Regions from separate parts of the Halobacillus sp. AWM4_238 genome, predicted to be linked through region 2. Evidence: a T-box and tRNA genes for the amino acid it is inferred to sense, from the RefSeq annotation. Region 2 holds a T-box; the other holds one or more tRNA genes.
The links. A T-box is a leader RNA that pairs with one kind of tRNA and senses whether it is charged. The one in region 2 lies ahead of pheS (phenylalanine--tRNA ligase subunit alpha), so its partner is inferred to be a tRNA-Phe.
Positions count from the first base shown of each region.

Region 1 (4,499 bases), 1.1 Mb from region 2:
AGTTGAATTTCAATATATCCGCAATTGGTTTCTCGTCATCGACCACTAAAATTTTTTGTGCCATATTCCTTCACATCCTTTTCCTCGTCATCTTTTCTATCTTTTCATTTTAACTTATTTAATGGTAAATGTCTTATTTCACCATAAACCTCTCTCGAAATCAGCCGTTTCACCTATAATTCTTATCATGCTTATTTCTTACTCTTCCTATTAAAAACAAATCCAACGATTACCAGTTTTAAAACACTCATTGTGAGGAATGTGGCGAATAGTGAATAAAAATGAGTGTTATGTCTAAAACCCAATTCAAGTGTCGTCATCCCAAGACTGATAAAAAAACCGCTATGATTAAATCATAGCGGTCAGGCTCAAGGGGATACATGAGATAGAGGGTTTTCGAGTGAACCTTCTTTATGGATTTCAAAATGAAGATGGACCCCTGTGGATCGTCCTGTTGTTCCCATATCCCCTAGTTTTTCCCCTTTTCTAACGGTTTGACCTTGTTCGACATCGATGGAGGAGAGGTGAGCGTAGATTGTCTCATATCCATTTCCGTGATCAATAACGACCTTATTCCCAAAACTATTCCGGTATCCGACTTCGACCACTTTTCCATTATCAGCGGCTTTAATCGTTTTATCGGAAACACCAGCAATGTCGATGCCTTTATGGTAACGTCCCCAGCGTTCTCCCTGCTTACTCGTAATGACACCGCCGACAGCCGGCCAAATAAAATCACCGGTACCTCTAGAAGGAACTCTCTTTGTTCCTTGAAGGACAATCTTCTTTATCGGTTCTTTCACGACATTTTTTTCAATCGTCTCTTCTTTGATTTCTTCACCATTCCTGTACGTTCGTTGGACCAATAGCTCCCTTTTTCCATTTTCCCCTGACTGCTTCACTTCAGATTCACCTTTATACAGTTCATCTGTCATCTTTATTTCTACTTTATGAGGAATCTTTTCTTCCTTACGCTCTTTCTCAATGACTACCACATCTACAAGTGGCTTCTTTGATTTTGCCATCATCCCTATAAAGGATGCGTTTTGAGAAGGATCGCTTGGATAAGGTTGGCCTTCTTTAATCCTGGACACAGCTTCGTCCACTGTATGGACCTGTGATAGTTCGACCTGATCTTTTTCCATAGTGACGGGAGCCGATAAACCGACATCCATCACCTTCGTTTCTTCCACATCCGGCAGCTCAGAAGATCCTTTTTCTAATCTCTGGAGATCATCTTCCCCGACATATTCTTTTTTCACAGATGATATGACTTCTTCTGCTGCAACTTCGTTTGGAAGGTGAGCGATCGGTTCTCCGTTGATGTAAAGACGTACAATATCCGTAGCAAAGGTTAATTCGTCCTGTAGAGAATCCATGACTTCCGAGGATTCATCTTTAACAGACAAAACTTTCTGCTCCTTGAACGTGACGTCTTCCATATAAGAGAGGCTCAAATCTTCATGAGTTTCTTCAACCTTCTCCAAACGTTCTCGTAATTCCGATTTTATTTCTGCTTGATTTTCTATCATTCCTACATGTTGATCATCTATATAAACGTGATAAACCGACGGCAGTGAACTTTCGGCATAGGCCGTTCCTACACCTACACTTACGACGGAAATTGCTATGACAGCTAGTTTCTTCCACATGATATTGCTCCTCCTGATGCACCTGTCTAAACTTTCCCTAAGTTAATCTATCATAGAGAAGAATTATAAGAAATAGATATTCTCATATGTAAAAAAGATATAATATTCTTACCAAAATTACGAAGGAATAGTCATATTTTCATACTGAATTGTTTATTATAATAAACATTTATTACATATAATCTTCCTAATCTTGAAAACTTTGTTTTTAGACGTGTGTGTGACCCAAAAGAGTTGGGGAAAGAAGCCTGTACCTAGTACCCCTGGTTTCAATGGACATACCCTATCATTGAATAAGTTGAATAAAAACTCCGTACATTTTCATAAAAGAATACAAAAAAAGCTTACGGAGATTTTCCGCAAGCTTTATTGAGAGTGGCTCGGGACGGAATCGAACCGCCGACACACGGATTTTCAGTCCGTTGCTCTACCGACTGAGCTACCGAGCCATATACAGTATTAAGTTCAAATGTTGCTTTTGCTCCTCGCAAATCCTCCAAAGAAAGTAATTCGCTGGAGTTTACGGCTTATCTACCGACTAAGCTAACGAGCCCATGTAAGGTATTATATTTATTAGCCCATTCGACTTTTTAACCTAATGAGCACAGCACGTTACGTGTGTATTCGACTACCTCAAATGGTATAATGTAAGTGGCGGTCCGGACGGGACTCGAACCCGCGACCTCCTGCGTGACAGGCAGGCATTCTAACCAACTGAACTACCGGACCACATAGCTTGTTTACCGCAACGATAACTATCTTACCACACAGGATAAACGTAAGCAATAGTCATTTTACTAGAAATATAGATTTTTACTTGAATGTTGTCCATTAAAAAGAAAGGAGGGGTTATTTGAAAAAGGTTTTTCGCTACACGATTTTCGTTCTTATCCTATTCTTTGTCTCTTTTATTGGATTTTTAAAACTAAACCCACCGCTCACCCATGGGTCCATCGGTACAACAGAAGATAAGCAAACCGTTATCGTCGCATTAGGAAATAAAAGTATGCTTGGAAACATCCAAATTACAGATGTGTCGATCAATAACAACCAACGTCCCAAGAACATTAAGATGCAAATCAGTGATACTGAAAAAGGGTTCATGATCACCGATACATATGCGCTTGTTGAAGATGCGTATGCGTTCAATGATTATGAAACCATTCCACTCGCCCCGGAAACTTCGCCGCTTGCCACTAAAGCTATGGCTGCGTCACACGATGCCTCACCAACGACGATCTACGGATTAAGCATCACTGAAGAATCCTCGATTGATAGTATTAAATTGACATATCGTTATTTTGGACTCATTTTCTTTAAAACGATCCAAGTATAAAAGACGCGCCTCGAGAGGCGCGTCTTTTATTTCTGCTGCATTTCCCTCAATAAAGTTGCAGGGTCTTTGGCATCTATGAAAAGGTTACGGTTATCTCTAGGTACAAACCCTGCTTTTATGGCATGTTCAATGAGCTGAACGAGCGGGGTATAGTATTCCGCGATGTTGAATAGGGCGAGTGGTTTCGTATGAAGACCGATTTGAGCCCAGCTGACCGTTTCAAAAAGCTCTTCAAATGTACCGAAGCCTCCAGGGAGGGCAATGAAACCATCTGCAAGCTCGCTCATCTTTGCTTTTCTTTCATGCATCGAGTCAACCTCAATCATTGCAGTTAGGTTCGGGTGTACGATTTCTTTTTCAAAAAGGTGGCTCGGCATAATACCCGTCACTTTTCCCCCATTGTCTAATACCTGGTCAGCCAACACCCCCATCAAACCGCTTTTAGCACCGCCGTATACCAGCTCAATATTCTTTTCTGCCAACCCTTTCCCTAATGCTTTCGTTTTTTCTATGTAAACCGGGTCATTTCCCGTTGCCGACCCAGCAAAAACACAAATGCGTTTCACGTGAAACACTCCTTTTCTTGTTCTTTTATGTAAAGTTTACCCTAACTTCCGATTACGACCTATATCCACCTGAATATTTATGAAAAAAAGCCTGGCTGAGTAAGCCAGACTTTCAGTTTATTCACTATAAACGCTACGGACAACATTCGTTTGTGCACGGTCAGGACCAACAGAGAAAATAGACAACGGAATGCCTGTCAGTTGGGATACACGCTCAATATAATGACGAGCGTTCTCAGGAAGATCGTTCAGTGTTTTAGCATCTGTAATGTCTTCCGTCCAGCCTGGCATTTCCTCATAAACAGGCTCACATTCTGCAAGAACTTTCAAGCTTGCCGGGAACTCTTCAATGATTTCCCCTTTGTACTTGTAAGCCGTACAGATTTTCAATGTTTTGATGCCTGTCAGTACATCAATAGAGTTCAATGAAAGATCAGTAATCCCACTTACACGGCGGGCGTGACGGACCACGACACTATCAAACCAACCCACACGCCTTGGACGTCCTGTTGTTGTTCCATATTCGCGGCCTACTTCACGGATTTGATCTCCGACTTCATTCTCAAGCTCTGTCGGGAAAGGTCCATCTCCAACACGGGTCGTGTAAGCCTTTGAAACACCGACGACGTGTTTGATTTTCGATGGTCCCACACCAGAACCAATCGTTACTCCACCCGCAATCGGGTTAGAAGAAGTAACGAAAGGATACGTCCCCTGATCGATATCGAGCATTACACCCTGGGCACCTTCAAAAAGAACACGACGACCTTCATCCAACCCATCGTTCAAAACGACAGATGTATCGCACACGTAGGAAGCGATCTGTTGGCCATAGTCATAGTATTCATCAAGAATATCTTCCACCGCGAACGGTTCTGTTTCATACACTTTTTCAAAAAGACGGTTCTTCTCAGCAAGGTTCTGCTCGAGCTTTTCGCGGAAGCT
Region 1 covers NZ_JBSWSY010000002.1:2,973,800-2,978,298, forward strand. The annotation lists gene yycF (response regulator YycF) at 1-64, opposite strand, end outside; gene ACXACN_RS14705 (M23 family metallopeptidase) at 369-1,652, opposite strand; tRNA gene ACXACN_RS14710 (tRNA-Phe) at 2,029-2,101, opposite strand; tRNA gene ACXACN_RS14715 (tRNA-Asp) at 2,305-2,381, opposite strand; gene ACXACN_RS14720 (hypothetical protein) at 2,506-2,988, shown strand; gene ACXACN_RS14725 (LOG family protein) at 3,015-3,554, opposite strand; gene ACXACN_RS14730 (adenylosuccinate synthase) at 3,672-4,499, opposite strand, start outside.
Region 1: it has a tRNA-Phe gene. The T-box ahead of pheS (phenylalanine--tRNA ligase subunit alpha) is inferred to sense a tRNA for this amino acid. The anticodon was not compared.

Region 2 (4,499 bases):
CAATAGCTGCTGCTACTTCATAAGCTACGCCAGCCATGCTTAGTGCATCTGAACGGTTTGGTGTTAATCCAAGCTCGATGATTAAATCATCGAGATTCAATAAGGAAACCGCATTCGCTCCGATTTCCACATCTTCAGGAAATACAAAGATCCCCTCAGCGAATTCTTTCGGTACATCTTTTTCATCCACACCAAGTTCTTGAAGGGAACAGATCATACCGTTCGATACCTCTCCACGAAGCTTCGTCTTTTTTATCTTGAAGTTTCCTGGAAGTACTGCTCCGGGTGTAGCTACAGGAACTTTCTGACCTTCAGCTACGTTCGGTGCTCCACATACAATCTGAAGCGTTTCTTCTCCGACGTTAACTTGGCAAAGGTTCAGTTTATCTGCGTTCGGGTGCTGTTCACACGATTGGACATACCCCACAACAACGCCTGTGACCTCTTCCGCTACAGGTTCTACACTTTCCACTTCAATCCCTGTCTTCGTAATGATTTCTGCCAGTTCCTCCGGGGTATAACGACTGACATCGATATATTCTTGCAACCAATTTAATGATACGAGCATGATTTCATTCCTCCTTTAAGCCTTGTGATACTGTTCTAAGAATCGGATATCATTGGTATAGAAGTGACGAATATCATCCACTCCATATTTCAGCATGGCGATTCTCTCTGGTCCCATACCGAATGCGAATCCGGAATATTCTTTTGGATCATAGCCTGCCATCTCAAGGACGTTCGGGTGGACCATTCCACCTCCAAGAATTTCGATCCATCCGGTTCCTTTACATACGGAGCATCCTTTTCCTCCACATACTTTACAGGAAATGTCCATTTCAACGGATGGTTCAGTGAAAGGGAAAAAGCTTGGACGCAGACGTATTTCACGATCAGCTCCGAACATTTGTTTCGCGAATGCATTCAAAACGCCTTTCAAATCACTCATTCGCACATTCTTATCGACTAACAACCCTTCAATTTGAGTGAACTGGTGAGAGTGAGTCGCATCATCCGTGTCACGGCGATACACTTTACCAGGGCAAATCATTTTCACTGGTTCGCTTCCATCTTTTGCTCCCATTGTACGGGCTTGAACAGGCGATGTATGGGTACGCATCAAGAGTTCTTCAGTGACATAGAAAGAATCCTGCATATCCCTTGCCGGGTGCCCTTTCGGCAAATTCAGTGCTTCAAAGTTGTAATAATCCGTCTCCACTTCAGGTCCTTCTTTGATTTCAAAGCCCATACCGATGAAGAGATCTTCAATTTCTTCTACGATACTCGTCAACAAGTGAGGACCTCCAATTTTTACAGGACGGGCAGGAAGAGTGACATCAATGCTCTCTTCTTCCAATTGTTTTTCTAATGCAGCGTCCTCAAGCGACGTTTGCTTCGTCTCAATGGCTTGAGCGATCGTTTCACGAACATCATTAGCCAACTGCCCAATGACTGGACGTTCTTCTTTGGACAATTTCCCCATTCCTCTAAGAACTTCTGTAATCGGACCCTTTTTTCCTAAGTATTCGACTCTTACATCCTTCAAGCCTTGAACAGAATCTGCCTGATCAACTTTTGTCAGGGCCTCCTGTTGCAGCTCTTCTAAACGTTCCTTCATGCTTTTTCCTCCTTTAAAATCGTTTCGACTCATTTCCCATTCATGTGTAGGACCTTTACTAAGGCATCAACATGAAAAGAAAATAAAAAAAGCCTCATCCCTGGAAAGGGACGAGACTTGTATAATCGTTTCGCGGTACCACCCTTGTTGACACACATGTACATGTGCCCACTTTGATGAGAATAACGGACAAAATCCGGGCCACAGGCCAGCTCCAGAGTGAAATTTCGATACATGCCACGTTAGAAACACTTCCAGTCCAAGGTGCTTCCTCCCTATAACGATCTACATTTATCTACTTTGCTCTTTCTAAGCTTTTCATTGTTTAATTTTAATCAACTGAATATATTATAGTCAAAGAAGCCTATGGATGCAACCTCATCCCTTTAAATGATACATAAGAACAGCACCTGCTATTCCCACATTCAGGGATTCCGCCTGTCCATAAATCGGAATATATACACATTGGTCTGCTTCATCTAGAAGTTTTTCCTGAATTCCCTGTCCTTCATTCCCTACGATGAGTGCTGCTTTAGAAGGAGCTTTAAGTTCTTGAAAAGGAACAGCATCCTTAAGAGCAGAAGCCCAAATCTGGATCCCCTCTTCTTTCATAGGTCCTATGAAGTCATTTAGCTCTCCTGCGACGACAGGGATGTGGAAAATCGACCCTTGTGTAGCTCGTATGACTTTATCATTGTAGGCATCTACTGTTCCTGAACCTAAAATCACCTGGTCAAACCCTGCCGCATCGGCGGTGCGAATGAGTGTACCTACATTCCCAGGGTCCTGAACGGAGTCAAGCATTAATGTCAATGCCGATTGATTTACCCTTGGCTCCTTCTGCTTTACGACCGCTGCAATGCCTTGAGGTGTTTCAGTTTCTGCAATGGCCCGAAATACAGAATCATTGACCGTTACAGTGGTCATATCTTCTGGGATTGAAAAATCCGTTCCTTCCCGAACAATCATTTCAACTATCTCCCAATCGCTTTTTAACACCTCTTCCACAAGATGAAACCCTTCTACAATAAAAGTTCCTGTCTGATTTCTATATTTGCGTTTATGTAGTTTTTTCCATTCCTTCACCTTTGTATTCTGTAAGGAAGTCAGCATAGTAGTCCCTCATTTGCATGTTTATTTCTCATTCATCATACATAGCAGAACTATGGTTGGTCAAACTAAAGAAGAATATTCATGAAGTTATGCAGAAAAGGAGGTTGAATGACCGATGAACTTAAATTTAAGAGCAGCGATTCTTTCTAACGTCAGTGGCCATAATGCCGAACAATTAGAAGCTACCATTGATGATGCCTTGCAAAAAGGGGAAGAAAAAATGCTTCCTGGTCTTGGTGTCTTTTTTGAAATGTTATGGAAAGAATCGAATGAACAAGAAAAGCAGGAAATCCTGGATACATTAGAACAGGGATTAAAGCAGAACCAATAATAAAAAGCCAACCTGAAACAGGTTGGCTTTTTACGTCGTCGTGATTTAATTAAAAGTTATTTCCTGCACTTTATCTGCATCAAGTCCCTTAATTACTTCAACAATCAAGCGAACCGCATTTTCAAAATCATCGCGATGAAGCATCGCTGCATGAGAGTGAATATAACGTGTTGCAATTGTAATAGACAAAGCAGGAACACCATCATGACTCAAGTGAATCGCACCAGAGTCCGTGCCTCCGCCTGCAAGTGAATCAAATTGATATGGAATCTCATTGGCATCCGCCGTGTCTGTAACAAAATCACGAAGGCCTTTATGCGAGATCATGGATGCATCATAGAGAATGATCTGAGGACCTTCACCCATCTTGCTTGAAGCATCTTTGTCTGACACGCCAGGTGTATCTCCGGCAATACCAACATCCACACCAAATGCGATGTCAGGATTGATGACGTTCGCAGACGTTCGAGCCCCGCGCAGACCTACTTCTTCTTGAACGGTGCCAACACCATACACGATATTCGGGTGTTTTTCACCTTTCAACTGTTTAAGTACTTCAATGGCGATCGCACAACCAATACGGTTATCCCAAGCTTTTGCTAGAAGCATCTTCTCATTTTTCATTTGGGTAAATTCAAAATATGGAACAACGGAGTCTCCAGGTTTCACACCAAATTCCATCGCTTCTTCTTTGCTTGAAGCACCAATGTCAATGAACATATCTTTAATATCTACGGCTTTTTTACGTTGCTCTGGAGGCAGGATGTGTGGGGGTTTGGATCCAATCACACCTGTCAAATCACCATTACGTGTCATGATTGTCACACGCTGGGCAAGCATGACCTGACTCCACCAGCCGCCAACCGTTTGGAAGTATATATACCCTTGATCATCAATGCGGGTAACCATGAAACCGACCTCATCCAGGTGACCAGCCACCATGACACTCGGGCCTTTTTTATTCCCTACCTTTTTAGCGATCAAGCTGCCTAAGTTATCTGTAAACACTTCGTCGGCGAATGGAGCGATGTATTGCTTCATCACATCACGAGCTTCTCGCTCATTCCCTGGTACTCCTTTAGCATCAGTCAAATCTTTCAACATTTGTAGTGTTTCGTCTTTTTTAGCCATATGTAACCTTTCCTCCTTTTCCTATCCAATGGATATTATAAACCTTTTGAAGCGATTTCACAAAAAATTCAGTTTCCTGCAGTTAATACCCTTCATTTTGACGCTCGAAATTAATGGCATTTTTTCTTTCGTACGCATCAATCAACTCTTTTTCGGTAATTCCTAGTGTAAGACCAAGAACTAAATAATCATAAAAAGCTTTCACATAGGATTGTTCATTCTTTTCCACCCTCAAATGCTCAATTGAAGAATAAACAGATAGAAAAGCTGTTGTTTGGGAATTGGATTCCACCAGTGAAGTAGATG
Region 2 covers NZ_JBSWSY010000002.1:1,826,922-1,831,420, forward strand. The annotation lists gene pheT (phenylalanine--tRNA ligase subunit beta) at 1-568, opposite strand, end outside; gene pheS (phenylalanine--tRNA ligase subunit alpha) at 584-1,618, opposite strand; T-box leader at 1,722-1,939, opposite strand; gene ACXACN_RS09470 (TrmH family RNA methyltransferase) at 1,997-2,731, opposite strand; gene sspI (small acid-soluble spore protein SspI) at 2,847-3,062, shown strand; gene ACXACN_RS09480 (M42 family metallopeptidase) at 3,108-4,193, opposite strand; gene ACXACN_RS09485 (dUTP diphosphatase) at 4,276-4,499, opposite strand, start outside.